Regions from separate parts of the Neobacillus sp. YIM B06451 genome, predicted to be linked through region 1. Evidence: predicted binding sites of a transcription regulator. Region 1 holds the regulator's gene; each other region holds the start of a gene.
The links. The regulator Rex, encoded in region 1, represses fermentation and respiration genes when NADH is low (regulators of the CRP and FNR family bind a similar motif). The targets are predictions, from matches to a motif close to TTGTGAAATATTTCACAA.
Positions count from the first base shown of each region.

Region 2: a site for Rex is predicted at 4,005-4,022, ahead of RB160_RS10870 (DoxX family membrane protein). Genes of this name have one in related genera too.
Region 3: a site for Rex is predicted at 3,837-3,854, ahead of RB160_RS09110 (TorD/DmsD family molecular chaperone). Genes of this name have one in related genera too.
Region 4: a site for Rex is predicted at 2,330-2,347, ahead of RB160_RS00865 (hemerythrin domain-containing protein). Genes of this name have one in related genera too.

Region 1 covers NZ_JAVFKJ010000024.1:925-8,337, forward strand. The annotation lists gene tsaE (tRNA (adenosine(37)-N6)-threonylcarbamoyltransferase complex ATPase subunit type 1 TsaE) at 61-537, shown strand; gene tsaB (tRNA (adenosine(37)-N6)-threonylcarbamoyltransferase complex dimerization subunit type 1 TsaB) at 518-1,219, shown strand; gene rimI (ribosomal protein S18-alanine N-acetyltransferase) at 1,212-1,682, shown strand; gene tsaD (tRNA (adenosine(37)-N6)-threonylcarbamoyltransferase complex transferase subunit TsaD) at 1,679-2,701, shown strand; gene RB160_RS23215 (ABC-F family ATP-binding cassette domain-containing protein) at 2,919-4,832, opposite strand; gene RB160_RS23220 (hypothetical protein) at 4,885-5,082, shown strand; gene moaC (cyclic pyranopterin monophosphate synthase MoaC) at 5,193-5,687, shown strand; gene RB160_RS23230 (redox-sensing transcriptional repressor Rex) at 5,749-6,423, shown strand; gene RB160_RS23235 (YdiK family protein) at 6,437-6,637, opposite strand; gene RB160_RS23240 (CPBP family intramembrane glutamic endopeptidase) at 6,634-7,368, opposite strand.
Region 2 covers NZ_JAVFKJ010000004.1:236,519-243,931, forward strand. The annotation lists gene RB160_RS10845 (carbon-nitrogen hydrolase family protein) at 1-759, shown strand, start outside; gene RB160_RS10850 (GNAT family N-acetyltransferase) at 765-1,454, shown strand; gene RB160_RS10855 (GNAT family N-acetyltransferase) at 1,444-2,118, shown strand; gene RB160_RS10860 (hypothetical protein) at 2,223-2,411, shown strand; gene RB160_RS10865 (M20 family metallopeptidase) at 2,430-3,536, opposite strand; gene RB160_RS10870 (DoxX family membrane protein) at 4,047-4,538, shown strand; gene RB160_RS10875 (YfhD family protein) at 4,638-4,826, opposite strand; gene RB160_RS10880 (YfhE family protein) at 4,965-5,093, opposite strand; gene RB160_RS10885 (TIGR01777 family oxidoreductase) at 5,162-6,064, opposite strand; gene recX (recombination regulator RecX) at 6,166-6,975, shown strand; gene RB160_RS10895 (SDR family NAD(P)-dependent oxidoreductase) at 6,987-7,413, opposite strand, start outside.
Region 3 covers NZ_JAVFKJ010000003.1:303,372-310,784, reverse strand. The annotation lists gene RB160_RS09120 (DMSO/selenate family reductase complex B subunit) at 184-762, opposite strand; gene RB160_RS09115 (DMSO/selenate family reductase complex A subunit) at 780-3,170, opposite strand; gene RB160_RS09110 (TorD/DmsD family molecular chaperone) at 3,160-3,819, opposite strand; gene RB160_RS09105 (DUF6509 family protein) at 4,093-4,374, shown strand; gene RB160_RS09100 (GNAT family N-acetyltransferase) at 4,414-5,304, opposite strand; gene RB160_RS09095 (cold-shock protein) at 5,323-5,526, opposite strand; gene RB160_RS09090 (metallophosphoesterase family protein) at 5,745-6,236, opposite strand; gene ku (non-homologous end joining protein Ku) at 6,378-7,208, opposite strand; gene RB160_RS09080 (DNA ligase D) at 7,339-7,413, shown strand, end outside.
Region 4 covers NZ_JAVFKJ010000001.1:192,737-200,149, forward strand. The annotation lists gene RB160_RS00845 (electron transfer flavoprotein subunit alpha/FixB family protein) at 1-110, shown strand, start outside; gene RB160_RS00850 (FAD-dependent oxidoreductase) at 103-1,398, shown strand; gene RB160_RS00855 (ferredoxin family protein) at 1,398-1,682, shown strand; gene RB160_RS00860 (hypothetical protein) at 1,862-2,203, opposite strand; gene RB160_RS00865 (hemerythrin domain-containing protein) at 2,410-2,937, shown strand; gene RB160_RS00870 (MFS transporter) at 3,002-4,231, opposite strand; gene RB160_RS00875 (MarR family winged helix-turn-helix transcriptional regulator) at 4,439-4,879, shown strand; gene RB160_RS00880 (M3 family oligoendopeptidase) at 5,070-6,764, shown strand; gene RB160_RS00885 (ATP-dependent Clp protease ATP-binding subunit) at 6,844-7,413, opposite strand, start outside.

The DNA of each region.
Region 1 (7,413 bases):
AATTAACTACGTAGTTGCATATACAGATTTACAAAACACATTCCTTTAAAAGGTGATCGAATGGAACCACTTGTATTTGAATATAAATCTTCCTCCATGGAGGAGACAGTTAGTTTGGCCAAAAGGCTGGGGGGCATGCTGGAGCCGGGCGATGTTATAACATTGGAAGGCGATCTTGGTGCGGGAAAAACGACATTCACCAAGGGTCTTGCCCAAGGGCTTGGAATAAAGAGGATGGTCAACAGCCCGACGTTTACAATCATTAAGGAATATCATGGCAGGCTGCCATTGTATCATATGGATGTTTACAGGGTTACGAATGAGAGCGAGGACCTCGGTTTTGATGAGTATTTCGAAGGCGAGGGGGTTACAGTTGTAGAATGGGCACACTTAATAAGGGATCAGCTGCCCGAAAACCGGCTGGAGATTCAGCTAAATCATGAACCGAATGGCGGAAGGAGAATCCTTTTTAAGCCAAAGGGTTTCAGATACGAGAGATTATGTGAGGAGTTTTTTTATGAAGATCTTGGCAATTGATACGTCCAATTATCCGCTTGGCGTTGCTGTTGTCGACGGGGATAAAGTCGTCGCGGAATACATCACAAATGTGAAGCGGAACCATTCGGTCAGGATCATGCCTGCCATCGATTCCGCTATGAAGGAAGCTGAATTGAGGCCAGCCGATTTAAATAAAATTGTCGTTGCCGAGGGGCCAGGTTCCTATACAGGGGTGAGGATAGGCGTGACGATCGCCAAAACATTGGCGTGGACACTCGGTATCCCGCTTTCCGGGGTGTCCAGCCTTGAGGTGCTTGCGATGGCTGGGCGGTATTTCAATGGCTATATTGCCCCTGTTTTTGATGCCCGCAGAGGCCAGGTATATACAGGGCTATATAAATTTGAAAACGGCCAATTGGGAGTAGTCGAATCCGACCGCCTTGTTTTGATGAGTGAATGGGCGGACAACCTCGCTGGGTTACGGGAGAAAACCTTGTTTGTCGGTAACGATGTTTCCATGCATTTAGAAGCAATCACTAGTAAAATGGGTGAAAAGGCAGTTATTTCAGCCCCAACCGAAAGAAATCCGCGTCCGTCCGAACTAGCGCTTCTTGGTAAAAGTAAACCTTATGCCGACGTCCATTCGTTTGTCCCTAATTATATTCGACTGGCGGAAGCGGAAGCAAAATGGCTTGAATCAAGGGGCGGATCGCATGAGTAACCACACGGCCGACAGCAATGGATTATTTACGTTCCGGTTTATGCGGGAAGAAGATATCGACCAAATCATGATTGTCGAACAGGAATCATTTACTCTGCCCTGGAGCAGGGAGGCATTTTACAATGAATTGCACCACAATCAATACGCTGTGTATATTGTCCTTGAAGATGAGGGCAAAATCATTGGCTATGGCGGGGCTTGGGTTGTGCTGGATGAGGCGCATATCACCAATATAGCAGTCTTACCTCAATACCGGGGCAGGAAGCTAGGCGAAGCTCTCTTGAAAAAGGTGCTTGATGTGGCAAGGGAGAGTGGCGCGGAGACTGCAACCCTTGAAGTTCGAGTATCCAACACGCCAGCCAGATCATTATACAAGAAAATGGGTTTTCAGGAAGGCGGTATAAGGAAAAAATACTATACCGACAACCAGGAAGACGGAATCGTTATGTGGGTGAAATTATGAGTAAAGATCAATTGATCTTGGGAATTGAGACAAGCTGTGACGAGACAGCGATAGCAATCGTAAGGAATGGCCGGGAAATCGCCGCGAATGTTGTAGCTTCTCAAATTGAGAGCCATAAGCGTTTCGGTGGGGTCGTGCCTGAAATTGCTTCTCGCCACCATGTAGAAGAAATAACAATCGTCCTTGAAGAGGCTCTTAAACAGGCAGAAGTGAAGATGGAAGACATCAATGCCATCGCTGTTACAGAAGGCCCTGGACTTGTCGGCGCTCTGCTGATTGGTGTAAATGCGGCCAAGGCACTCGCTTTTGCCCACCAAAAGCCGCTTGTTCCTGTCCATCATATTGCGGGCCACATTTACGCGAACAGGCTGTTGACGGAAATGACATTCCCGCTTTTGGCCCTGGTTGTATCCGGCGGGCATACCGAGCTTGTTTATATGAAAGACCATGGGCATTTTGAAGTAATCGGAGAGACGAGGGATGACGCAGCAGGCGAGGCTTACGACAAAGTGGCCAGAGTCCTGAATATGCCTTATCCTGGAGGGCCTCATATTGACCGGCTGGCCCATGAAGGCACAGCTGTCATTCCGTTGCCGCGTGCATGGCTTGAAGAAGGTTCGTATGATTTTAGCTTCAGCGGTTTAAAATCGGCCGTTATCAATACTGTTCATAATGCAGAACAGCGTGGAGAGTCAATCGCACCTGAAGACCTGGCAGCCAGCTTCCAGGAAAGTGTCATTGAGGTTCTTGTTGAAAAAACAATCCGGGCTGCGAAGGAATATGGTGTTGGGCAGGTACTGCTTGCCGGAGGCGTGGCGGCCAATAAGGGGCTGAGGAAGGCTCTTGAGGATGCGTTTGGCAAAAGTGAAGGGATAGAGCTTGTCATTCCACCATTGTCGCTTTGCACGGACAATGCAGCCATGATTGCGGCCGCGGGGAGCGTTATGTTTGAAAAAGGCATTCGGGGAAGCCTGGCTTTAAATGCAAACCCGGGCCTTGATATTGAAAAATACAATTGACGGTGTTGGGCAGCGAGAATATTTCGCAGCCCTTTTTGTTGTGGATAAAAAATTTTCTCCCACTCACCGGTTTGTGGATAAGCACGGGTGTTCCTGTTGATAATGTGGATAAAAATGACGGCTTCTGTGGATAAAGTGGATAAGTCCGTTGATAACTGATATAACAGCAATTTTATTGTGTATAAAAATGTGGAAAAGCGCAGGGAAGCCCTGCGCTTTATTCAGCAAGTTCCGCCCATTGTTCCATTAACTGGTCTAGTTCCTGGCGGGCTTTATCATTTTCAGTGTTAATAACAAGTACCCTTTCGTGGTCCTGATAAACCTCTGGATTACAAAGAAGCGATTCATTTTCTTCAATAAGCGCTTCGAGTTCTTCAATTCTGGCTTCAATCTCTTCCAGCTTCCGTTTTCGCTGCCGCTCAAGTTTCTTGGATTCCTTATCCTGCTGGAACGTATTTTTGGCGGCGGGAGTTTCAGCAACCGATGCAGATGCCTTTTCCATCGCTAAAAGCTCAGCCATTTCCTGTTTCTTTTCGAGAAAATAATCATAATCGCCCAGATATTCCACACAGCCATCCGTATTCAGTTCCAGAACCTTTGTTGCGATCCTGTTGATAAAATAACGGTCATGTGAGACGAACAAGATGGTACCGGGGTAATCGATAAGCGCATTTTCGAGAACCTCCTTACTATCAAGGTCAAGGTGGTTGGTCGGTTCGTCGAGGATAAGGAAATTCGCCTTTTGCAGCATCAGCTTGGCCAGGGCGAGGCGCGCCTTTTCACCGCCGCTTAAAGTGGAAACGGGCTTGAGGACATCGTCTCCGGAAAAAAGGAAGTTTCCGAGAACTGTTCGGATTTCTTTTTCGGTTTTCAGAGGGTAATCGTCCCAAAGTTCATTCAAAACCCTCTTATTCGAACGTAGGTTGGCTTGTTCCTGGTCGTAATAGCCTATCATGACGTTTGTCCCGTAATGGATTGAGCCCGCATGTGCCGGAAGGCTTTTTATAATCGTTTTGAGCAAGGTTGATTTCCCAATTCCGTTAGGTCCGACAAGCGCGATGCTGTCTCCCTTGGTGATGGAAAAGGAAAGGTCCTCGGCGACTGGATCCTCATATCCGATGGCAAGCGCATCAACGCGCAAAACGTCATTGCCGCTTTGCCGCTCGATTTCAAAAGAAAAGGTTGCGGATTTTTCATCTCCCGAGGGCCGGTCCATCAGCTCCATCTTCTCAAGCTTTTTCCTCCTGCTTTGGGCGCGTTTTGTCGTTGAGGCCCTGGCAAGATTCCGCTGGATGAAGTCCTGGAGTTTAGCCACCTCATCCTGCTGCTTTTCGAACTGCTTCATATCACGTTCATAGTTTTCAGCCTTTTGAACAAGGTAGGAACTGTAGTTGCCAACAAACCGGTGGATTTGCCTGCGGGACAGTTCGTATACCTGATTGACGACCTTATCGAGGAAGTATCGGTCATGGGAAACAATGAGAATTGCGCCATGATAATTTTGCAAGTACAATTCAAGCCATGAAAGTGTTTCAATATCAAGGTGGTTCGTAGGCTCGTCCAATATAAGGATGTCGGGTTTCCCTAGCAGCAGTTTCCCGAGCGCCAGGCGTGTTTTCTGGCCGCCGCTCAGGCTTGATATACTAGTTGAATAATCAAAGGTTTGGAAGTTGAGTCCATGGAGCACGGACCGGATATCCGCCTCATACTGGTACCCTCCCATCTCCTTGAATCGGACCTGCAGTTCGTCATAGTCCTTTAAAACTCTTTCATATTTACTGGAATCGCCGATAATAGACGGGTCCGCCATTTGTCCTTCCAGTTCCCTTAACGAAGCCTCAAGCTTACGGACTGGCTCGAAAACCTTCAACATTTCATCCCAAATCGACAAGGATGATTCGAGGCCCGTATTTTGCGCGAGATAACCGATGGTAACATCTTTCGGTTTAATGATTTCGCCGCCATCATGTCCGATATGGCCGGCGATTATTTTGAGGAGCGTCGATTTCCCAGCGCCATTCCTGCCGACTAGGGCAACGCGGTCCCTGTTTTGGAGTTCGAGCTTTATGTTCGATAAAATTAATTCAGCGCCGTAATATTTTTCAAGGTTGTTCACTTGAAGCAAAATCATTCTTTTCACCCCATTACTATTTAGAGTGTAACCCATAAGGGGTTGCTCGGCAATGAGTGAGCCATCCTCGAGGAATGGTTTTCTGCTGAGGGTTAAAGCACATATGCTAGGGGAAAAGGAGTTAAATATGACAATTTTTTTAAAAAAATGGGGCTTAATCTCATTAAAAGCTAAAAAACAATGGAACATATGTGAAACATGGAACAAAGAGCATACACAATTACCTGAAAATAGTGTATTATTTTTATAACTCAATGAACTGAACTATAGGGAAAAGGTTAAAAAAACGGCCAGGTTCCCATTCGGGAAAACGGGGTCGATCCGCCAGGATGTTCCGTTTTTGGGAAAGGAGTTTTTAGGATGGCTGAATTTACGCATTTCAATGAAGAAGGCAGAGCAAAAATGGTTGATGTCAGCGATAAGCCGGAAACAGCCAGGACGGCGATCGCCCGTTCAAGCATAACGGTAAATCGAGACATTTATGAAAGAATAACGAATAATAAGATGAAAAAGGGTGATGTGCTGGCGGTGGCCCAGGTAGCCGCTGTCATGGCAGCAAAGAAAACATGGGAAATAATCCCAATGTGCCACCCCATCCCGCTGACAGGGGTAGACATCGCTTTCAGGTGGGAAGAGGAAGAAGCAGGCCATAAGCTGATGATTTCAGCTTCAGTTAAGACGAAAGGAAATACTGGCGTGGAAATGGAAGCGCTAACTGCAGCTTCCGTCTGTGCATTGACCATATACGATATGTGCAAAGCCGTTGACAAAGGAATGGTAATCGGGCCAACCTATCTTGTTGAAAAGACAGGCGGCAAGCATGGCGATTTTAAACGAGAACAAGAGGTCCAGTAAACAAGATTTCCCGCGAATGGCCAGGGGCCTGCGAGAAAAATTAAACCGGGGCAGGGGATCAATGGTGAGTGAAACAATGAAAATACCGCAGGCAACCGCCAAAAGGCTGCCGTTATATTACAGGTTTTTAAAGAATTTGCATTCCTCCGGAAAGCAGAGGGTTTCATCAGCGGAACTTAGCGAAGCGGTTAAAGTCGATTCGGCGACAATCCGAAGGGATTTTTCCTATTTTGGAGCCCTTGGCAAAAAGGGCTATGGCTATAACGTAAACTACCTGCTTGGGTTCTTTCGGAAGACGCTTGACCAGGATGAACTTACAAAGGTTGCTCTTATCGGGGTCGGAAACCTCGGGACTGCCTTTTTGAACTACAATTTCCTGAAAAACAATAATACAAAAATAGAAGTAGCCTTTGACGTTGATCCCGATAAAGTGGGGACGAAAATTGGCAACGTCCCAATCCACAGCCTGGATGATCTTGAAGCGTACCTGAACAATGACAATGTTACGGTAGCGATTTTGACCATACCTGCTTCCGTTGCCCAGCCGATTACAGACAGGCTTGTTAAAACAAATGTGAAAGGGATTTTAAACTTCACGCCTGCGAGGCTGAATGTCCCGCGCTCCATCCGGGTCCATCATATCGACCTGGCGGTGGAATTGCAGTCCTTGATTTACTTCCTGAAAAATTACCCGGGAGTGGACTTTTCCGAAGAAGCAGAAGAAGCAAAAAAGTGAGCCTAAAAGGGGCTCACTTTTTTTGGATTCGTTTTAGCTTGTAATGTAGACTTATCATCCTTATGCCCGCCCCGAAATCAAAGGTGGCCAAAATAACGAGGAGATAGGAAAAGAATCCCCAGCCTTCGTCCCTTACGCTCCCAACTGCGAAATACGTAAACAAAATTCCGAGCAAGAGGTACACGATGCCGGAAAACAATGGTGATTGCCTCATAAAAACCCTCCGATAAAGTTTTGCATCTGTTCTGCTTCACGCAGGAATTTCTCAATTTCCTCACGGTAAATACTCTGCATCAAAACAACGAGTGTATTCATTGTGACGTGCGCAATGATCGGAACAATGATCCGGTTTGTCCGGACATAAAGGAAAGCAAATGTGAATCCAATTGCCGAGTAAATCAGGATATGTTCAAATTCCATGTGCGCGGCTGCGAAGATAACGGAACTGATCAATGCGGAAACAAAGAAATTAAACCGCTTGTGAAGGCTGCCAAAAATGATTTTTCGGAACACGATTTCCTCAAGGATGGGGCCGATGACCGAACTGATGAGAATAACCGCGGGAAAATTGTCAATCATCCGCATGATTGAACGGGTGTTATCCGAACCCATTTTAATCCCAAGCATTTGCTCCACTATGGCAGCGGCCCATTGCGCGAAAAGGGCGAGGAAAATTCCGCCGACGGCCCATGAGATGGACTGTGGCAAATTGGCCGCGTTCCTGTTTTGAAGCGAGCTGGCCATTTCTTTTCGTAGGAGAAACAACGTAATGAGGAATGCCGACACAAAGCTGATTATCAGCCAGTAATTTAAGGCATACATCTGCGTTTCCTGGGGACTGTTCCCCGCACCGGCAAGGACGATTGCCAAAAGGGGGACCCCTACCAGGCTCGATAGCTGCATGACGATATATACAATAAGAATCCAACCGTATTCACGTTTCAAAATGGCAAGCTCCTTTATACTTTTTGCATCACTTTTCATTCTACT
Region 2 (7,413 bases), on a different contig from region 1:
GTCCTTTTTCCAGAGTTTTTCACCACCCAGCTCCTTTCAATCGGAGACGGTAAGGGCAAGGCACTGACAATCAATGACTTGCCAGGTTTTACTAAACAATACCGGGAGCTGTTTGCCTCCTTCGCTAAACAAACCGGCATGCACATCATCGGAGGCACCCATGTAGTCGAAAGGGGAGGCAAGCTGTATAATACCGCCCATTTATTTTACCCGGATGGAAGGATTGAAGAGCAGGCCAAGCTTCATATCACTCCAACCGAGGTTCATGAATGGAATATGGAGAAAGGCGACAGCTTCCGTATTTTTGACACAGAAAAAGGCAAAATTGCCATTCTTACATGCTATGATATCGAATTCCCTGAAATCGTCCGCATGGCCAAGGCGAAAGGCGCCGATGTAATTTTCTGTCCTTCATGCACCGATGACCGCCACGGCTTCCACCGTGTCCGCTACACAAGCCACGCAAGGGCAATCGAAAACCAGGTGTACGTTGTCTTGACCGGGACAGTCGGAGCGCTCCCGACAGTCGATTTCATGCGCCTGAATTTTGGCCAGGCTGTCGTGATTACCCCGAATGACATTCCTTTCCCGCCAAAAGGGCTCATGGTTGAAGGTGAAATCAATGATGATATGATTGTGACCGCAGATTTGGATCTTGAACTATTATATGAAGTCCGCGAACGTGGATCTGTGACAACATGGCGCGACCGGAGGACCGACCTATACGTGGATTGGGAAAAAACTGAATCGGAAGGGTGAGGAGAATGTACAAAAGCGAGTTTTTTGTATACGAGCAGGGAAAGCCGTATTCCGTATGCATAAGGAATTATACGAAGGATGATTTTGACGGGCTCATTGAAATCCAGTCCGAATGCTTCCCGCCGCCATTCCCCTCAGACCTTTGGTGGAACAAGGAACAATTGGCAAACCATGTGGAGTTGTTCCCAGAGGGGGCGCTTTGCGTGTTGGTTGATGGAAACCTGGCCGGTTCGCTTACCGGGCTCCGAGTCAACTTCGATCCAGCCCACCCGGACCATACGTGGGAAGACGTGACGGATAACGGATATATCCGCAATCACCTGCCAGACGGGAACTCGCTTTATATAGTAGACATCAGTGTCAGGCCAAAATATCGGAAGCTCGGCCTTGGAAAATTGATGATGCAGGCAATGTACCATGTTGTCATCGAACAAGGCATCGACAGGCTAGTTGGCGGAAGCAGGATGCCGGGCTACCACAAGGTTGCTTCGTCGATGACCCCTCAGCAATATCTTGAAAAGGTGATGGCGGGCGAACTGAAGGACCCGGTCATAACCTTCCTTCTCCGCTGCGGCCGGGTGCCGGTTGCTGTCGTGGAAAATTACCTTGACGATGAAGAATCGAAAAACCATGCTGTCATCATGGAATGGAAAAATCCATTTAAAAACGAAGGAGTACCTGGAAATGGAATATAAGCGCATAATAAGCATCGAAGACCCGAATTTTAAAAAACTGCACAATCTCATGGGGGAAATCTTCCCTCCGGAGGAAGTACTCGAATACGATTTATGGAAAGAACCGCTCGAAGACCCTGGCATCCGTGTATTCGTCGCTGTGGACGGAGATGAAGTCGTTGGCGCAACCGAATACCGCTATTATGAAAATTGGAACATTGCCATGACCGATTTCACGATTATCGGCCGGCCCGGAAAAGGAATCGGCCGCTTTCTTGCTGTTAATAGAATGAACGACCTAAAGGAGCTTGCCGGCAAAAACGGAAAGGAACAGCTGTACGGCATGTTTGCTGAAATCTATGATCCCTACCGTGTTGAGAAATACGAGTTTGGCGGGGTTAAGGTAATGGACCCGTATGTACGACGGGAAGTGCTTTCCCATCTTGGATACAAGCGCCTTGACCTTGAGTACGTCCACCCATCATGGGAGAACAATGGAGAAGCCGTCTCCGGCCTCGACCTCGGCTTCATGCCGGGCGACGAAAGCCAAGATACCGTCGAAGCCTCGCTTGTAGTAGATTTCCTGACAACCTATTACTCCGTCCTGTCCAACAAGCCAAAGGAATGGCTGGACATGATTGAATCTCTCCGGGATAAAGAAACAGTCGCCCTCTTGCCATTGTAAGCATTAACGTAACGCGCCGCCCTCATTAGTTGATGGGCGGCGCGTTTTTTTGTGTTTTGTTAACGTGGACCTTTTAATAATTTAGTTAACATAAGGGCCATCCAATGGGCTGTAAATCCCTGTTAGGCAGAATTAATCTCTTTTTTGGCATTAATAATGCTTCGTTTGGCTTTATTAATGCCAAATTCGGCGTTATTATTGCTGATTTTGGCGTTATTGCGGCTCCATTCGGCATTATTATAAGTCCATCCGGCATTATTACGCCCGGATTCGGCATTAATGCCAAAGGTTAACTAACGATAAGTTCCATTTTAACCGCGTTCTTTCTCAGTCAATCCCTTAAACTCCGCCAATCTGCCGGAAGAAGCCAGTTCAACAAGAATATTCCGAAAAGCCAGCACCGAGTCAATTTCCACGTATTCCTCATCTCCGTGCCAATTCCCTCCGGCGGGGCCAAATTCGATTGCAGGAATTCCATATTTCGAGAAAAAGACAGTATCCGCGCTGCCATGCTGGCCAAAATAATTGGCTTCCCGCTCGGTATGCCGTTGAACGATTTCGCCAAGCAGTTGCAGGAAAGGGTGGCTGCGGTCTGTATTGACGGGATTCGAAAACATCCCAGGAATAAGCTGAACGCCTTCAATTCCGCTTATTTGGCGGAGGATTTCATCTTTGTCCTGACCGGGGAGGTAGCGGATATCAAACCCCATCATGCATTCGTCTGGCACAACGTTGTAGGCGCTGCCTGCATTAATTTTAGCCAAATTGATCGACGGTTTTTCGTAATAATCACTGCTTTCGCATGCGAATGGAAGCCGAAGAATTTCACCATATATTCCGTATGCCTTCTCAATCGCGTTAATCCCTTCCCATGGGCGGCTCCCATGCGCTGCTTCTCCGGTTACCCGCAAATCAGTACGCAGAACGCCCTTCGCTTGGTTGGCAATGCCAAGGCCCGTCGGCTCTCCGCAAATCGCGAAATCCCCTCTATAGCCTTTTTCGACTAAAAAGCCTGTGCAATTGAACCCGCCAATTTCTTCATCGGAAACAATTTGCAGCTGAACCCTAATTCCGAGTTCCATGCCATTTAATTGGGAAAGTGCGGACATCATCGCCGCGACCCCGGACTTCATATCGGCCGAGCCTCTTCCGTAAATCTTTCCGTCCCGCTCAAAAGGCAGGAACTGGCCAGCCTTTGCGGCTACAACATCTACATGGCCATTTAGGACGAGAGTAAAATCGCCGCTGCCGATTTCTGAAACAAGCATTGTGTAGCCATTATTTTCAAAAGTAGAAACCGGAAGCCCGTTTCCTTGGAGCCAGTCACCGCAAAACCGTACTGCTTCATTTGCCCCTTCAACCGAACTACTGTCAATGGAAATCAAATCGTTAAGTAATTTTAGTACCAAACAAGCCATCTCCATTCAACATTCTAGTAAAAATCTATCTCTACCAGTTTACGCTAAACCGAACCCGGAATGTAGAGAAGAAAGTATCAATTCCCGTACTCATCCACATCTAAACGTTATTTTGGGGACACATTCAGTTATTCACTAGGATATCCACAGAAAGGTTGTTATTTTAACAATCATCCACAGACTTATCCACTTTATCCACAGAAATACTGCCGAATGTTATACACAAACACCGATTTCTACATACCTTTATTTTGTTATACCCACAAAATTTATCCACAATATCCCCTGTATCCACAGTCGTTCACAATTTAGTCAAATAATCACTATAAACACAGTGAAATCTATAAAAATATGTTGATAGTTTTTAAAAAAGGGAGTAAAGTAAGGGTGTAGAAAGTAAGTGAAAACCTTCACAAACTTAAACACTAAACATAAGAACTTATTCTAAATAATTTTTTTCCGTTAAGAATGTGAATAATTTCACAAAAACAAAAACAGGAGTTGGTTAAAATGAAAAAATGGTATCAAACACCACAAGTAGCAGTAATTTGGACAATCGCAAGGGTTTGGTTGGGCCTTCAATGGTTACAAGCTGGCTGGGGCAAGATAACAGGAGGTTTTGATGCAGGCGGATTCCTACAAGGCGCTATTGCAAAAGCTGGCGGAGATCATCCAGCCGTCCAAGGCTGGTATGCAGATTTCCTACAAAACGTAGCAGCTCCAAATATTGACCTCTTTAATGTCCTGATTCCTTGGGGTGAAACATTGGTTGGCTTGGGACTGATCTTGGGAGCAGCAACAATCCCTGCTTTGATAGCAGCTGCGTTCATGAACCTGAACTTCTTGCTTGCCGGTACAACAAGCACAAACCCAATCCTTTACACAGTAGCAGTTGTCCTCTTGTTCGCTGGCAGTGGTGCAACCTACTGGGGCGTTGATAGGTTTGCAGTACCTTATCTAAAAGCTGCAATCAATAAAAAGGCTGTTGCAAATAAAGCATAACTATAAAAAAGGAGCAGGGTCGCCCTGCTTCTTTTTTCATCAGTCTTTGGAAAACGAGCATTCGCCAACCTAGCCAGGCGAATGCTCGTTTTTTATTGATTATTTCCGCCTGCTTTTCGCCCTCTGGTCGGCAGCTTTTGACCTGGCCATTGCCTCTAGGTCGTCATGGTCGGCAAGGTCGCGGTCAAATTCAACGTCGCGCCCATCGGTAATTTTCAGGTTCTTTGGAGTTTGTGGCAGGGAAGTTGTGTTCTTGTCACGATTCCTGTGTCCGCGTGAACGGCCCATCACGAAAAACCCCTTTCGGAAATAAATTGCGGAGTAACCCGCAGTATTATCCTTTCCGCCACAGCCTCAGCCATAAGTGGGAAATTTTTCAGAAAAGCCGCCTTGTTTACCTTACCAGAAATATCCGCAGTCCTTCCCTTACCGCTTCCTCAGTTTCGGCCCTTCAAAGCCCGCCGCTCGGTCCGCCGCTTTAAATTCCCGCTGATAAAGAACTTCCTGCGTGGCCGTCAACGTCAGCCTCGACTTTTCCTTTTTGCGTTTTTCCATATTTGATCCCTTCCTTCTAAGAAAAGTATGCTGCTATTCCAATCCTTTCCTTAAAAAGGGGGTATGATTCAACTTTTGTATATATTTTTAAGTGCGGGTTCCAACTCTGGAAACCGGAAGTTATAACCCGTATCAAGCAATTTTTTCGGCATAACCCTTTGGCCTTCGAGTACGAGCGTGCTCATTTCACCAAGCAAAAGCTTCAACGCGAAGCCGGGAACCGGCAGCCAGTGCGGGCGCCCTAAAACCTTTCCAACCGTCTTTCCAAACCCCTTCATTGGAACAGCTTCAGGTGCGGTGAAATTAACTGGGCCACTAACTCCTTCATTTTCAATAGCAAAAAGAATCCCGAAAACGGTATCATCAAGATGAATCCACGATACCCATTGGCGTCCCGAGCCGACCGTCCCGCCGCCGAACATTTTGTACGGGAGGGCAATCCTTGGCAGCGCGCCTTCCTTCCTATCAAGGATGATCCCAAACCTGCACAGTACGGTCCGTATGCCAAGGTCCGCGGCTTTCATACTCGCATCCTCCCAGCGTTTGACTACATCCGAGAGAAAATCGTTCCCTGAAGGGCTGCCTTCGATAAACGTTTTGTCCGTGGAAGTTCCGTAAAATCCGACAGCGCTAGCGGCAATATGGACTTTCGGTTTCTCTTCCATTGAGGCCATAATCCAGACTGCTTCGTTTGCCGCGGCAAGCCTGCTCGTTAACAACCGTTCCTTACGTTCAGCAGTCCAGCGTCCGCTGTTCAGCGACTCGCCGGCAAGGTTGATAAAGACATCTATCCCCACAAGTTCATGTTCCGGCCGGCTGCCATCGGTGAGCCATTGTACATACGTTAGCCCGTTCCGGCCGCTTTCCTTTTTCTTTCTTGTTAAAATAAACACCTCATGTCCCTTCTCGAGCAAAGCTTCCGTAAGGGCGCTGCCCAAAAAACCGCTGCCCCCGGCAATCGCGATTTTCATTCCATTTCCTCCCTCTGAAAAACCTGTTAACTCTATTTTAGCTTCTTCCTATATGAAAGGCACTCTTGGTGTGTGGTACAGTGGAGAAGAGGTGAGGAAAAATGGCAATCATTACGAAAATCACCACCCAGAAGCGTGATACAGGGAGATACAATATTTATATGGATTTCGGTAAAGGGGAAGAATTCGCCTTCAGTGCCGATGAAGCCGTTATTATTAAATTTAAATTGAGAAAAGGTATGGAGCTTGATGAGTTCGCGCTGGCGGAGGTCGGATACCATGATGAAATCCGTAAAGCGTATAACAATGCAATCAACTACCTTTCCCATAAAATGAGGTCGGAAAAAGAAGTCCGCAAGCATCTGAAGGAAAAAAAGCTTGAAGAAGCAGCCATTAACGAAGTCATCCACAGGCTGCATGAACAAGGGTACTTGAATGACGCCGAATACGCCGACGCATATGTAAGGACGCAAATCAGCACAACCGATAAAGGGGCATATGTTGTCCGGATGGAGCTAAAGGAAAGAGGGATCGCCGACCCGCTCATTGAAGAAGCGCTAAAGCGATACACCCCTGAAGAACAGTTTGAAAAAGCAAAGACGCTTGCCGAAAAATATGCCCGCAAGTACTCCGGGGAATCAGAGCGGATTCTCAAGCAAAAGCTGGATGCGATGCTTCGCCGGAAGGGTTACCAGACTGACGCAATCCAATTCGCCTTGGACGAGGGCGATTTTGGCAGGAATGAGGAAGACGAACTCGAAGCAATCCGCCTGCAAGGCGAAAAGGCCCACCGCAAGCATGCCAAGCTGACGGGCTACGCCTATGAGCGGAAAATGAAAGAAACCCTTTTCCGCAAAGGGTTTCCAATTGAACTGATTGAACGCTATTTAGAAGCGCGCGGTGAAGAATAATGATCCGCGCGCTATTTTTGCCTTTCGACGATGATTTCCTTATCTCCCAATCCTTCAACAATCCGCCGGGTAACATCAAACGGGGACATGAAGTTTGAGGAATCAGCCACATGGGAGCTTCCTTCCCAAAAAGGCGTATCCATGCCGCCCATATAGGCTGCGGTGAACTTGATCCCGCTTCCTTCATACTCTTTTTGAAGGCTCTCGGTGAAGCCCCTGACCGCGAATTTGCTTGCCGAATACACGGATTCATTTGTTTTGCCGCGCAGTCCCGCGGTTGAAATGATATTGACGACGTACCCGGATTTAGTCTGTTCGAGATAAGGCAGGACTGCTTTTGTCATAAAAATAGTACCGAGTGCGTTCGCCTGGAACAGTTCGGAAATTTGTGCGTTGTCCATTTTTCCAAAAGGCCCGAAATGCCCGATTCCCGCGTTG
Region 3 (7,413 bases), on a different contig from region 1:
TTTGCTAAACCGTGCCATAATTATGCCGACCGAGCAACTATTTATTCAACGAGCGAGCCGTTGGAACCCCGCCTATTGAATGCGCACATGCCCAATGGCCAGGAATAACATATTTAAAAAAATGACGGGGTCCAGAAAAACAAAAAACGCATAGGGCAGCCACGCGTTTTTTGTTAATCTATACTAATTTTTCACTGCATCCCTATGTGGGGTAATCACCAGATTAGGATTGGTGATTGCTGCGCTTGGCATTCCTATTACTTCATCTACGGTTCCATATTTTTTACGGAGTTCCTCAATTGGCCCGCATTCAATCGCCCTCATGATGCAGGTCGAGACGCAAACCGGATCCTCGCCTTTCGCCTGAAGATCGAGGCAAAAATCGCATTTGTTCGTTTTAAATGTTTTTTCGTTGTATTGGGGAGCACCATACGGGCAGGCGGATACGCAAAATTTGGTTCCGGCGCATTTATCCTGATCGATGACAGTAATCCCGTCTTCCTTCCTCTTGACAATTGCTCCAGTCGGGCAAATTGGTACACACGCCGGCTTCGTACAGTGGTTGCAGGAAATCGAAAAGTAAAAAGCTTTTATTTGTTGTACGATAGCGGCTCCCTTTTGGATGTATGCCCCTTCTTCATGGGCGTATACCCGACGGAAGTTCAATCCCACCTCTAAATCCTTTTTGTCCTTGCAGGCTACCGTGCATGCTTTACATCCCGAGCATAGGCTTTGATTGATATAAAAACCCATTTGTGCCATCGCGGGCCACTCCCCCTCTATGCTTTCTTTACCTCGACGAGATTCGTTTGCTGCGGGTTTGATTTTGCTAGAGGAGTCGGCCTTTGGGCGGTGAGCACGTTTATGGAGCCCCTTTGGTCGATTCCATCCTTATCCGGCGTATACCAGGCACCCTGTGGAATCGCGGCGACCCCCGGCATGATGCGGCTTGTTACTTTTACTAGGATGATTAAAGCTCCCCTGGCATTGAATACCCTAGCCCGGTCACCATCCTTTAATCCCCTTGCCCCCGCATCTACTGGGTTCAGCCACATTTCCTGGGGAAAAGCTTCTTCAAGCCACGGATGGTTGTCATGGGTTGAATGGCAGCGCCTTTTATAATGCCAGCTAATCAACTGCAACGGATATGTTTCCTTCAGCGGATCGGCCGGCCCTTCCCAAGCCGGCACATACTTCGCGAAAGGCGGTATGACATCATGCTTGTTCATATCCCACAGCGCCTTGGAAAACAGCTCGATTTTCCCTGACGGCGTCTCAAATGGATTGTTTTCCGGGTCATCAATCTGTTTTTTAAAACCAATCAGCGGCTCGTCAAACGTAAAATGGTGGATGCTCTTTTTCCTGAACTCTTCGAAAGTTGGGAATCCCGGGTCGATCTCGGCCCTTGTCCGTTCCACGCTCACCTTAACCCAGTCAAGCATCGTTTTTCCTTCGGTAAAGGCCTCCCTCAAACCGAAATGTTCGGCAATATCGGCAAACACATCATACTCATTCCGGCATTCATACAGAGGATCGATTGCTTTTTCACCTAATATGACATAATCCCCAAAGCACCATGGCACCCCAATATCCCACCGTTCAAAAAAGGATGTCCCTGGCAAAAGGATGTCTGCATATTTTGCGCTTGGTGTCATAAAAAGATCGCCAACCACAATGAATTCGACCTTGCTTTCATCCTCAAGCAGCTTTGTCGTTTTATTAATATCGGAGTGCTGGTTGACGAGCATATTTCCGCCAATATTGAAAATCAGTTTAATATTGCTCTTTAGTTTGTCCGTTCCCTGGAGGCCATCTTCAGAGGTAAGTTCCGTCCCTCGTTCAACCGCATCGGCCCAGAGAAAGCAAGGGATTGTCGCTTTCACCGGATTCTCGAATGTAATCGGATAGGCGATGCCCGACCTGGACCAGTAGCCTGTTCCCGCGGCCCATCCTCCTAGCTTGCCGACATTTCCGGTCAGGCAGGCGAGCTGCGCGCCTCCGCGCATAATTTGTTCCCCATACGCATGGCGCTGTGGCCCCCAGCCCTGAAGTAACGCGGCTGGTTTGATGGTGGCATAGTCCCGCGCGATTTCCCTTATCTTAGAAGCAGGAACCTTGCAAATCTGTTCTGCCCATTCAGGTGTTTTCGAAATGCCGTCCGTTTTTCCAAGCAGGTAGTTCCGTAGGTTTTCTTCCTTTGGTACCCCTTCCGGCATGTGCGCTTCATCAAAACCGATGCAGTATTTATCGACAAATTCTTTGTCATAAAGGTTTTCGGTAATCATCACATACGCCATCGCATCCATCATTGCATTGTCTGTCGTTGGCAAAATTGGGATCCATTCGTCAGCGAATGCGACGGCTGTATCCGTATAACGCGGGTCAATGACAATAATTTTCGCTCCGTTCTTTTTCGCTTCTCGCAAATAGGTTGTATACGGAGTTGAGAAAATATTTTCGGAGGGGTTATGTCCCCATAGAATAATATACTTTGAATGGAGGAATGAATCGAAACTTGATCCCGAGTTATTTGTCCCATACGTATATGGTGTCGCGACATTCCCAGCACCTGAACTATAATCGTTCCTGAAATCAAGGTAACCGCCAGTCATCGCAAGCAGCTTCCTAGCCATATACTCTCCCCCGAACAAGCCCCATGACTGCCCGGAAGCATAATTCACATATCTTGATTCCGGTCCGTAGGTTTCGCCGACCCTCTTCATCTCGTTCGCGATCGTTTCAACGGCTTCGGCCCAGGTGATCCGCTCGAATTTTCCTTCACCCCGTTTACCAACGCGTTTCATTGGATACTTAAGCCGGTCGGGATGGTAAAGCATTTTTTTATAGCCCCGCCCGCGTATGCAGGCCCGCATTTGCGGAGAAAGAATATCGTCCTCATTTGTGTCCGTACTGATTCGGACGACCTGGCCTTCCTTGACATGCGCTTTAATGACGCAGCGGCCGCCGCAATTGTTGATGCTGCAAGTTGAAATGATTTTTTCCGGGGTTTCTGCTTTTATGGCATTTTCCGGCTCTTTCCTGCCGACCAGTTGATTTGCCCCAAATCCGCCGAGCACAAGAGGGATTCCAATTCCTCCTGACCATTTTAAAAAGGTACGCCGTTTCATTTGTTTTTCCAGAAGCCCTTTTTCCATTTCCTTACTCGCCATGGGGCCATCCCTCCACTAGTTCATTAAGAAAATCTATATCATCTGCAATAAAATCATTTGCCAATAATGCGGCACCTCTGTATAGATTACTGGTTGTGCTTTGAGCCAACCTTTTTCCAAAATCGCCTATCCACCGTCCAAGGTGCTCATTCAGAAAGGCGCGCTGTTTCTTAAGAATATTGAAAAGCTCGTGTTCTTCTTTTGCATGTATTCCTTTCAAAATGAGATGAAGCATGAATTCCAGTTCGATGGTTAGGTGGTCATCGGGCTCATTGTTTTCTTTTACAAATCGAAGGCCTTCATTATGGAATTGCTCCCTGACCTCATACATTACATCATCAAAAAGCATTTGCTCCCTGCTTCGATAAAAGGATTCCCACGGAGGCGCGGGCAATGTCCCGGGCCCAATAAATAGCCTCGAATACTCCACTGTTTCCCTTTTTAAGCAAGGGTCACCTTTAAAAAAGTCCTTCAGCTCTACACCGCCCAAACCAAGTTCCCCAAGGCCCGCAACATCTCCATGTTCCCGAAAAGCATCTAACCATACTTGATCAAGCGGCGAATGGAACACTCTGAGCAAAAAATGATAGATATTGCCCCTCGCTTTCATTAACGTAACCATTTGTGGTATATCCAGCTGAGTCAACATTCATTTCACCTCTAAGTTTGTGAAAAAAATCACATAAAGTTAAACGTAAATTTCATTCGTTGCTTTTCCTTACCGCAACTATACATATCCTTCTATCCAACTTTATTTTAGCAATTTTATCCTCCCCGTAAGACATTTTGTTCAATTATTCACATATTGTTCGGAAATGGTTTGCTATGCCCTCCCCTCTCTCTCCTTTTAAAAAAAATACGTTTATGGTATTTTAAATGAAGGTAAAGTACCTGTCAGATGTTATTAGGAGGAAAAATCACGATGGAAATTACAGGCCACACAGTAGAATTTCTTGAAGATCCGTTTGGTTTATTGGCAGGAGAGCGCTATGAATTTCTGCTTGATATAGCTGTTGATGAAGATGATGAATTGTATTCAGAATTGGGAACGGGCCTTAAGGTTATTTTTTCAGTTGAAGGCAACGAACACAAAATAGCCCAGTACAACTTTTTCGAGAAAAGTTCTGGAAAAGTTTTTGATTTTGCTCTGGAAGAAGACGAAGAGGAAATGGTCCTAAAGTACTGTATTGAACATTTTGAGTAAAGAAAAAGGTATCCCGGCTGGCGGCCAAAGGATACCTTTTTAAATTTTATATTGATAGGAGATAAAGCATTCATCCGTTTCGAAGCCTTCGCTTGTATAAAGATGGACAGCTTGCTCGTTTTCAGCGTTTACGCTCAGGATTGCTTTGCCAAGGCCAAATTTTCTTCCAACCTGTAGCCCGGCCCTAAGCAACGTGCGTCCGAGCCCTTTTTTTTGATAGGACGGTAGCAGCGCAATCGGTCCGATCAAAGCATAATGGATCCCATTATAGTATTCCCTTGCGACACGTACGAGGCCAACAGGACTGCCCTCCTTGCACAGGAACAAAATCCCTCCCGTCAGGTAGTCATTCCGGGCGGCGATTTTTCCTGCTTCCTCTTCTGTTAGTGGAGTTTCCGATCCCGCCAGCCCTGAAAAGGCTATATTCCGAATACGGCAGTAATCCTTTTCGTCACGGCCTGGCACGAACTCCTTAAACGAATAGCCTTCTGGAAGTGAAACTTCACCAACAGGCAGATCTTTTCTGGTTAAAAGATATGCATACCTTTCAATGGAAAAGCCCAGTCCAGCGATTTGTTCCCTTGCTTCCAATGCCGTTTCAGGGAGGAACAGGAATACTTTTTCCACTTTGTCCATCTCCGGCCGAATCACTGAAAAGAGGCGTTTATAAACGACCGGTGTTGCTGGATTGCAATGGAAAATCCGGAATCTAGCACGGTTTCCCCTCAGAAGATAAGGATCCAGTTTCATAGAAACCGCGCCGATGACGTTCCCTCCTTCTAGAGCAATGAACGAAGGGTCTTCATCATCAGGCTTCATTTTTTCCAGTTCCTCATCAACAAGGAATGTGTCGTCTAGATTTTTCCTATTTGCAATGCAATAATCGATGAACGCACCGATATTGCTTTTGTTCACCCGGATAATCTCCACGCGTCCCCATCCTTGCCGTTAAATGTATCGCTTGCTTGTATTCGCTACAACCTGGAGCTCCCTGGTTGTCTTATGCATCGCGCTGCTGCAAATAGGGCATTCGGGCACTTCCTCGCTCTTAAAATTGTCCCTTATCCACGCCTTGCATCCTTCCGCCGTGCATTCCCATATATCCGTCTCTTCCATAACTACTTCTTCCGTATTCCTTCGCCCAAACGCCATTCCAGGCACCTCCATGTTTTTTATTCCCTCGGCCATGCTCCAACCCGATTCAGGGCTTCAATCTGACCCGTCCGGATGTCCCTGAACTAAAAATCACCGATGCAAAAAGGACTTGCAAGCCACTCTTTACATGCGGTGAAGTGAATCATTTAAAGTTTGTAACTAGTATAAGTATACCTCATTTTCGGGGTTTGGTCTAATGAATGGTTGAGCTTTGATTAACCCCCAAAATAGACATGCTTTGCTGACAGTTTCTCGCCCACCTCAAGAATGCCGTACGAAAATTGTTTTTGCCTCCGTTTGTCGGTAGCGGAACCAGGATTAAAAAGGAGGATTCCCTCTGTAACTTTGTGCACAGGAATGTGGGAATGCCCAAAAATGATGCAATCGACCTTTTCGCCAATGAAGGCTTCGATCGCACGCTTTTCGGTCGTTTTTCCGGTCCCGTGGCCATGGACAAGACCAATTGTGAATTTTCCAGCCTGAATGATTTTTTTATCCGGAAAAAGGCTTATTACGTCTTGACCATCCACATTCCCATGGACGCCATCAACTTTCGAAAAAGCCGACAGCATCGAATAAACTTCAGGAACCTGCCAATCCCCTGCATGGAGAATCAAATCAGCAGATTCCAAATCAGGGATAATAGCGTCTGGCAAAGCTTTTGCCTTTTTGGGAATGTGGGTATCTGACAGGACGACAATTTTCATCTTTCTCCCTCACCCTTCTTTTTTCAAATAAAGGGAAAAATAATGTACAACCGGAGGATAGTAAATTCACGTGTTTACCATTAAAGCCACCTTTATTAACATTGACCGGAAGGCCGACCCGAAAAGAATCAGCCTTTAGGTTTACGCCTGCTTTTTTGCACGTGATCCGGTTTTTTTGCGTGTCCCGGCCTTTGTTTTCGGTTTCGTCCGATCGATTGAAGCCTGTAACGCCGCCATTAAATCTGTAACATTGGATGGCGCCTCTTTTGCCGCCGGGGCGACGACTTCCCTGCCCGCCCGTTTTGCTTCTATCAATTCAAGCAACGCGGTCCGGTAATCATCGGTATACTTTTCCGGTACGAAATCTGTCGTCAACTGGTCGATTAGCAATATGGCGGTTGCCAATTCCTTATCTGTAACCTTATCCGCTTCAGGGACATTCGGTACATCGTTTGCCTTTCGGACTTCATCTGGGTAATGGATTGTTTCCATCACAAGCGTATTTTCATAAACCCGGAGGACGGCCAATTGCTCCTTGGAGCGGATTGCGATTTTTGCAATGCCAACCTTTCCTGAGTCCTGAAGTGCCCTTCTTAACAAGGAATACGCCTTGCTTCCCCCTTCATGCGGCGACATGAAATAACTCCGGTCGTAATAGATGGGATCAATTTCTTCCATCTTGACAAAATCGATAATTTCTACCGCTTTTTCTTCATTTTCCCTTTTCAACTTTTCAAGATCCTCGTTATCCAATACCACAAACTTGCCCTTTGTATACTCATATGCCCGGACAATTTCCTCACTTTTTACTTCCCTGTCGCACACCGGGCACACTTTTTCGTATTTGATAGGCGAATTGCACTCCTTATGCAAGGTCCTTAGTTTCACGTCCTTGTCCTCCGTTGCCGCGTGGAGCTTGATGGGAATGTTGACAAGCCCGAAACTGATGCTGCCTTTCCAGATTGTATGCATCGTTCATTCTCCATTCTTTTTTAGGTTAGTTTGTGTAAATTTTTCCGCCCCAATCAATAAAAGATTTGGAAACATGATAGCCGCAAAGGATATTCCATACACTAACGAAAAAGGATGGGGATGAACGCAAATGAAGCCGATGCTGCCAGTTTTACAATTCGAGCCGCCTGAATTTCCTGGTTGGTCGTACGAGGTAAAATACGAT
Region 4 (7,413 bases), on a different contig from region 1:
ATGTAGCCACCTACGGTATTGTAGGGGATGCGCTGGAAATCGTCCCGAAACTGACAGAACAATTTAAGCAGATGCGGAACCAAAAGGGCGGTGAAATCAGTTATGCCTGAAAAATTTGATGTAATCGTAGTTGGTGCTGGCCCTGCCGGTACAGCATGCGCCCTTGTGTGCGCAAAGAACGGATTGAACGTGCTGCTGATTGAAAGAGGGGAATACCCAGGCAGCAAAAACGTAATGGGCGGCGTCCTTTACAGGAAGCAGACAGAGGAATTAATTCCAGAATTTTGGAAAGAAGCGCCTCTTGAGCGTCCTGTCGTCGAGCAGCGTTTTTGGATGATGGATAAGGAATCAGTCGTTTCCTTCGGATATAAAGGTATGGAGTGGGCAAGTGAGCCATACAACAATTTTACCGTCCTCAGGGCTCAATTCGACCAGTGGTTTGCACAGAAGGCCGTCGAGCAAGGGGCGCTCCTGATTAACGAAACGGTAGTAACGGAATGCATTGTCGAGAACGGGAAGGTTATTGGGGTCCGTACTGACAGGCCGGATGGCGATGTGTACGCGGATGTTGTTGTACTCGCCGATGGGGTAAACTCGTTGCTTGGAAAACAGCTTGGCTTCCATAAAGAGTTCCGTCCGGATGAAGTTGCCCTGACTGTCATGGAAGTTATTAATCTTCCAAAGGAGAAAATCAACGACAGGTTCAATCTTGAAGGAAACCACGGGTGTACAATTGAAATATTCGGGGATTCAACAAAAGGGAACCTTGGAACGGCTTTTCTATATACTAATAAAGAAAGCCTTAATATTGGAGTAGGTACAACGTTGTCGAGCATGATTAAGGCGAAGCTGAAGCCATATGACCTGCTCGACTATCTGAAGACTCATCCAATGGTACGCCCGATGCTTGAAGGCGGGGAATCAGCTGAATATTTGGCCCACTTAATTCCGGAGGGCGGATTCAGGTCAGTGCCAAAGGTTGCTGGGAATGGGGTTGTAGTCGTAGGGGATGCTGCGCAGCTTGTCAATGCGATTCACCGCGAAGGATCGAACATGGCCATGTATTCTGGAAAGCTTGCCGCAGAAGCGATCATAGAGGCGAAAGCCCGCAACAATTTCAGTGAAGCGAGCCTGAACAGCTACCGTGAAGCACTATATGGAAGCTTTATCATGAAAGACCTTGAAAAATACAAAGATGCAGCCCATACATTCGAAAAATATCCACAGTACTTCAAGGAATATGTACCGATGATGAACCAGGCGATGAGCAAATTCTTCACGGTTGACGGAACACCTAAACGCGACAAACAGAAGGAAATCATGAAGAGTATTACTAGTGAACGCGGCACGCTCAAGGTGCTGCAGGATGTCTATCGCGCATGGAAGGCGGTGAAATAATGTCAACCAAAACTCTGGAAGAAAAACAGTATCTCCTTCGTTTCAGGTGTGACACAAAGTCCCATTTAACCGTTCTTGATCACGACATTTGCGCGACCAAATGCCCTGATAAACTTTGCACTGTTTTCTGCCCAGCCGAAGTTTATAAATGGGAAGGGAAGCGGATGCAGGTCGGTTTTGAGGGTTGCCATGAGTGCGGCAGCTGCAGGATAGGCTGTCCATACCAGAATATTAAATGGGAATATCCAAAGGGCGGCCACGGAATCGTCTTCCGGCTTGCTTAAGATAGAAACGAAATTAAAAAGCTGTCTGCAATTAAATGCAGGCAGCTTTTCTATTGACTGGATGAAACCTTTTGTTAATCGTTTTATGAGAATAAGAGTAAACACTATTTACATGCTATGTATGGGATTTCACAATAGAAGGCAAAAAGATGAAGCTAAAAAGAGGAAGATTTTAGAGATTAGCTGATTTTTTTATCTGAACCCATTGTGCAAAGTACGTCATTTTTTCCAAATGATTCAAATTCCTGCGCAAGTTCAATAGCAGAGTCGATCGACTCCATCAACGAAGAGGCATAATACGGTTTATCCCAGCTGAATGTACCATCGGGGTCTGATGTATAGACGAGCACCTTCCAATTGCAGCATCCGGCGGGAACCCCTTCATGATCACCTTGTAGCGCAATCAACCAATGGGTGGCGCCTGTCTCCGCAAAGGGGGATTCCTTTAACAATGCAGTGTCGTTGCTCCCGATTGGCATGATGATTTTTGGGTAAAAGTCTCTATAATATGGGAAATTCAAGTTCTGTCCCTCCTTTTTTGGTTCTAACTAAATTATATGAAATCCATGAAGGTGAATACCAGTTCAAATGTTAAAATTTTTCGAAACTTGAAAGCGTATCCACATACTTTTTGACAAATTCATGGCTTGTGATAGCCATCACAACTTTTCTCATGAAAACGTCCTATACTGTTCTCAAATAACAATTTATTGAGAGGGGAATATCAATGAGCGGTTGCATGAGTGCATTTGGTGGAGCGGGACAGGTTGAGCTATGTCCAGGGCTGAAACAATTAAAGGAGGAACATCCTCCACTCCTATCCCAATTGGATGGCCTGCTTGAAGAAGTACGGAAAATTGAAAAAGAGGAGGATGTTATAGAAACGTTCTCCAGGCTGACAGAAAGGACTAACAAATTCATTGCCGATTTGGGGCCCCATTCCGACCGGGAGGAAGGCGTCCTGTTTGACATGATGGGACAATATATTGGCCGTACATCAGGTCCGATTGCTGTAATGGAATACGAACATGACCGGGCAAAAACACTTATTGGCACTTACCTGGAAAGAACCGCGCAAGAGGGGGCTGAGTTTTCCGAGGATGAAATCCGGGAGCTTGCTTCCCAAATCAAAGAAGCATACTATACATTGACCGAGCATTTCGCAAAAGAAGAGAATGTCCTTTTCCCGATGGCGCAACGGATGTTATCAGACGATGAGAAAGCGGAGCTATATCAAAGAATCAACGAAATTTAGAAATAGTAACTAAAAACCAAACAGAAAGCGGCAGCCAACCTTAAGTAGGATGGATGCCGCTTTTCTAAGTTTGCCATTGCTCGAGTTTTTTATCAGAAGGCAGGAGAAGCGATGAGATGCCCAGAAATGGAAGGAAGCCGACTCCGATAATCATTTCCTTCAGGCCTGCCAGGTCGGCGATATAGCCAAGCCCAACGGACCCGATTGCACCCATGCCAAATGCAAGGCCGACAGTTAACCCGGACATAAGCCCGATTTTCCCTGGCACGAGCTCCTGGGCATATACAACGGTAACTGAGAAACTTGTCATCAAAATGAATCCGTTTAGTATTAGGCAAACAAGTGCGGCGGCGGAAGGCAAAAATGGAATGATTGCCGAAAAAGGCACCGCGAACAGCATGGATGCAGAGATGACATTCTTCTTACCGAACCGGTCTGCCAGCGGCCCACCAAAAAATGTACCGGCAGCACCGGAAACCAGAAACGCAAAAAGAAGGAATTGCGATTGCTTGATCGTAAACGAATATTCATTAATTGCAAAAAAAGCGTAAAAGTTCGTTATTCCGGATATATACCAGGATCGTGCGAAGATCAGGAGCAGGATTAACGCCAGCGCTGGCAGGATGCCTCTCTGAAGCCCCTTCTTCGCGGCATTGTTACCGATTTTCTTTACGGCTGCCTTCCTTGTGGCAGAAAGCTTTTCGGTGTACCAGCGGGCGATATACAGTAACAGGGCGACCGCAATGCCAGCGACTGCTGCAAATAGGGCTGCACCCTTCTGTCCAAATGGAACAAGGATTAAAGCCGTTATGAGCGGAGCGAGGGCCTGGCCGGAATTGCCTCCAACCTGATATATAGATTGTGCCAGTCCCCTTCTTGGGCCAGCCGCGAGATATGCGACACGGGATCCCTCGGGGTGAAAAATAGCCGAGCCGATTCCGATAAAAATTACCGATAGGATAATAAACGCGAAATTCGGCGCAAAAGCGAGGCCGAGGATACCAGCCATCGAACAGGCAAGCCCAGCAGGCAAAGCATAGGGCATCGGTTTTTTATCAGTCATAAGCCCGACGGCAGGCTGCATGACGGAAGAAACCATATTCAAAGCGAAGGCAATCATGCCCAGCTGGGTGAAGCTAAGCCCAAGCGTCTTGCCGATAATCGGAAACATGGCGGGTACAACCGACTGAAGCGAATCATTCAATAAATGGCATAGGGCTATGATAAAAAGAATTTTATAGGTGGTAGCCTGGCCGGAATCGGCAGGTTTTTGGACTAATGCTGCCTGGTTCATATGCAATGCTCCCTTAAGTTTGTACCCCCTATATTACAGTATTTTGTCATCATTAAAAATAAAAAGATACGTTTTAAAATTGTTTTAATGACAAATCAATCATGGAAGTTATTGTAAACAGGTTCATTGACACTGTCCAAAAAGTTTATTATAATTATCTTGAATTCAAGGCGATTTTAATCGCCATAATAAAAGGATTTGATTAAATTGGAAAGAGAGTCAATTTCACAATCACTTAAGCTTTACATTGTTTTATCCAGGGCCTATAAGGCGATCAACGAGCAGGTCAATAAATTTATTCAGGAAAACGGCCTGAACCCAACCGAGTTTGCCGTTCTTGAGCTCCTTTATCATAAAGGTGACCAGCCCCTTCAGCAAATCGGCGGAAAAATCCTGATTGCGAGCGGGAGCATCACTTATGTCGTCGATAAATTGGAGCAAAAAGGGCTTATTGCAAGGGTGGCATGTCCAAGTGACCGGCGGGTGACCTATGCGAGAATTACCGATAAAGGAAAGTCTTTTATTGAAGAGGTTTTTCCCGAGCACGAACGGAATATTCATGAGCTCATGTCACGCCTAACTGAACAGGAACGGGAAGAGGCAATCACCCTATTGAAGAAACTTGGCCTGCCATCCGGGAAGTTTTAAGGATCGGGCTCCAGAAAAAATGGCATATTTATGCCATTTTTTTTTATGTTCTTCGAGATCTTCATAACCTTGGTGTCTGCCATCATGGGCGTGGTACAAATTTTAATGGGATTTTTCACAAATTGGAGGAATCCAAGTTTCGGATGTCGAAATGAACTATGTGAAATTAAAAAGAGAGAAGGGGTTCCAGGTGAAATTTCAGGATTATACATACGTAAGGCCGGACATGGCAGATATTAAAAAGCAGTTCGAAGCTGCGCTCGAGGAATTCAACTCCGCGGCCAGTGCATCGGAGCAGGAAAAAGCGATACAAAAAATCAATAAGCAAAGGAATCATATCGGGACAATGATCTCCCTAGCTTCTGTCCGCCATACAATTAACACGGAGGATGAGTTTTACAAGGCGGAGCAGGATTATATTGACGAAGTTGGACCTGAGCTTGAAGGGCTTGTCACAAAGTATTATGAAGCCCTAACGAATTCGAAATTCCGCGTGGAGCTTGAGCAAAAGTGGGGACGCCAGCTGTTTGCGCTGGCAGAAGGACAGCTGAAAACCTTTAAGCCGGAAATCGTGCCGCTGCTTCAAAAAGAGAACCGGCTAACGACCGAATATACGAAGCTCGTTGCTTCCGCAAAAAATGAGTTTGAAGGGGAAGAACGTACCCTTGCGCAGCTTGATGCATTCATCCAATCTGTTGACCGTGACACAAGGAAACGGGCCAGCGAAGCGAAATTTGGCTTTTTCAGCGCAAATGAAGAGGCGTTTGATAGGATTTATGACGACCTTGTCAAGGTAAGGACAGAAATCGCCCACGTGCTTGGCTATAAAAACTTCGTTGAACTTGGCTATTACAGGATGCATCGCACTGACTACAACGCGGAAATGGTCGCCGGTTTCAGGAAGCAGGTCGAAGAGTTTATCGTGCCGATTGCCACGAAGATTAAAAAACGCCAGCAGGAGAGAATTGGCGTGGACAAGCTTTACTATTATGATGAAGGATTCAGTTTTACTTCAGGGAACCCAGCTCCGAAGGGAAGCCCCGAGTGGATTATTGAGAATGGACAGAAAATGTACGACGAGCTTTCCCCTGAGACGGGAGAATTCTTCCGTTTCATGCAGGAAAATGGCCTTATGGACCTTGTTGCGAAAAAGGGAAAAGCGTCCGGAGGCTATTGCACATATATCGAGGACTACCAGGCACCTTTTATCTTCTCGAATTTCAACGGAACATCAGGCGATATTGACGTGTTGACACATGAAGCAGGCCACGCGTTCCAAGTGTATTCAAGCCGCCATTTCGATGTGCCTGAATACTACTGGCCAACATATGAGGCGTGTGAAATCCATTCAATGAGCATGGAATTCTTCACTTGGCCATGGATGGAGCTGTTCTTCAAGGAAGACACTGATAAGTACCGGTTCCAGCACCTTAGCGATTCGCTGCTGTTCCTTCCGTATGGCGTTTCTGTTGATGAGTTCCAGCATTGGGTGTACGAAAACCCGGATGCTACGCCTGTGGAAAGAAAAGCGAAATGGCGGGAAATTGAAAGGAAATACCAGCCGCACAAAAATTACGAAAACAATGATTACTTATCGAGAGGCGGATTCTGGCAACGCCAGGGCCATATTTATAATTCTCCGTTCTATTATATCGACTATACGCTTGCGCAGATTTGCGCGTTCCAGTTCTGGAAAAAGTCCAGGGAAGACCGTGAATCTGCCTGGAAGGATTATGCCCGCCTTTGCACACTAGGAGGAAGCCAATCATTTACGGGTCTAGTCAAGGAGGCCGGCTTGATTTCTCCATTCGAGGAAGGCTGTGTCGAATCCGTGGTCGGCGTAATTGAGGACTACCTGAATTCCATCGACGATAAAAAACTTTAATCCATGTAAAAAAGCCCGGCCCAGAAACTTAAATGTCTGGATCGGGCTTCATTTTTATCATAAGGGTTTAGCGATTAGATTATTGGCGAACTGCTGATTGCGGGCGGACCAAAATTTGTCCTTCTTCCAAAACGGCTTCAATCTCTACAACATCCGAATTGTCAAGAATCTGGTCTGCGATTTGATCTTCAAGCTGTTCCTGGATAACTCGGCGGAGCGGACGGGCGCCGAACGCCGGATGGTAACCAAGTTCGGCCAGTTTCTCCATTGCCTCATTGTTGACAGTAAGGCTAAGCCCTTGCTCGGACAAGTTGTCCCGAAGCTCTTTTACCATCAATTCAACAATTTGGAGAAGGTCTTCTTTCTTAAGGCTGCTGAATTCTATAATGCTGTCAAACCTGTTCAGGAATTCGGGCTTGAAGAAGCTTCCGAGTGATTCAAGCAGGGTGCTTTCGGACGTAGATCCACTGTTTCCGAAGCCTACATGGATTGGCTTAACGCCGACCCCGGCGTTCGTTGTCATAATGATGACAGTGTCCTTAAAGCTTACTGTCCGCCCTTGGCTGTCTGTCAAGCGGCCGTCCTCCATAATTTGCAGGAACATATGCTGGACATCCGGGTGGGCTTTTTCAATCTCATCGAGAAGCAG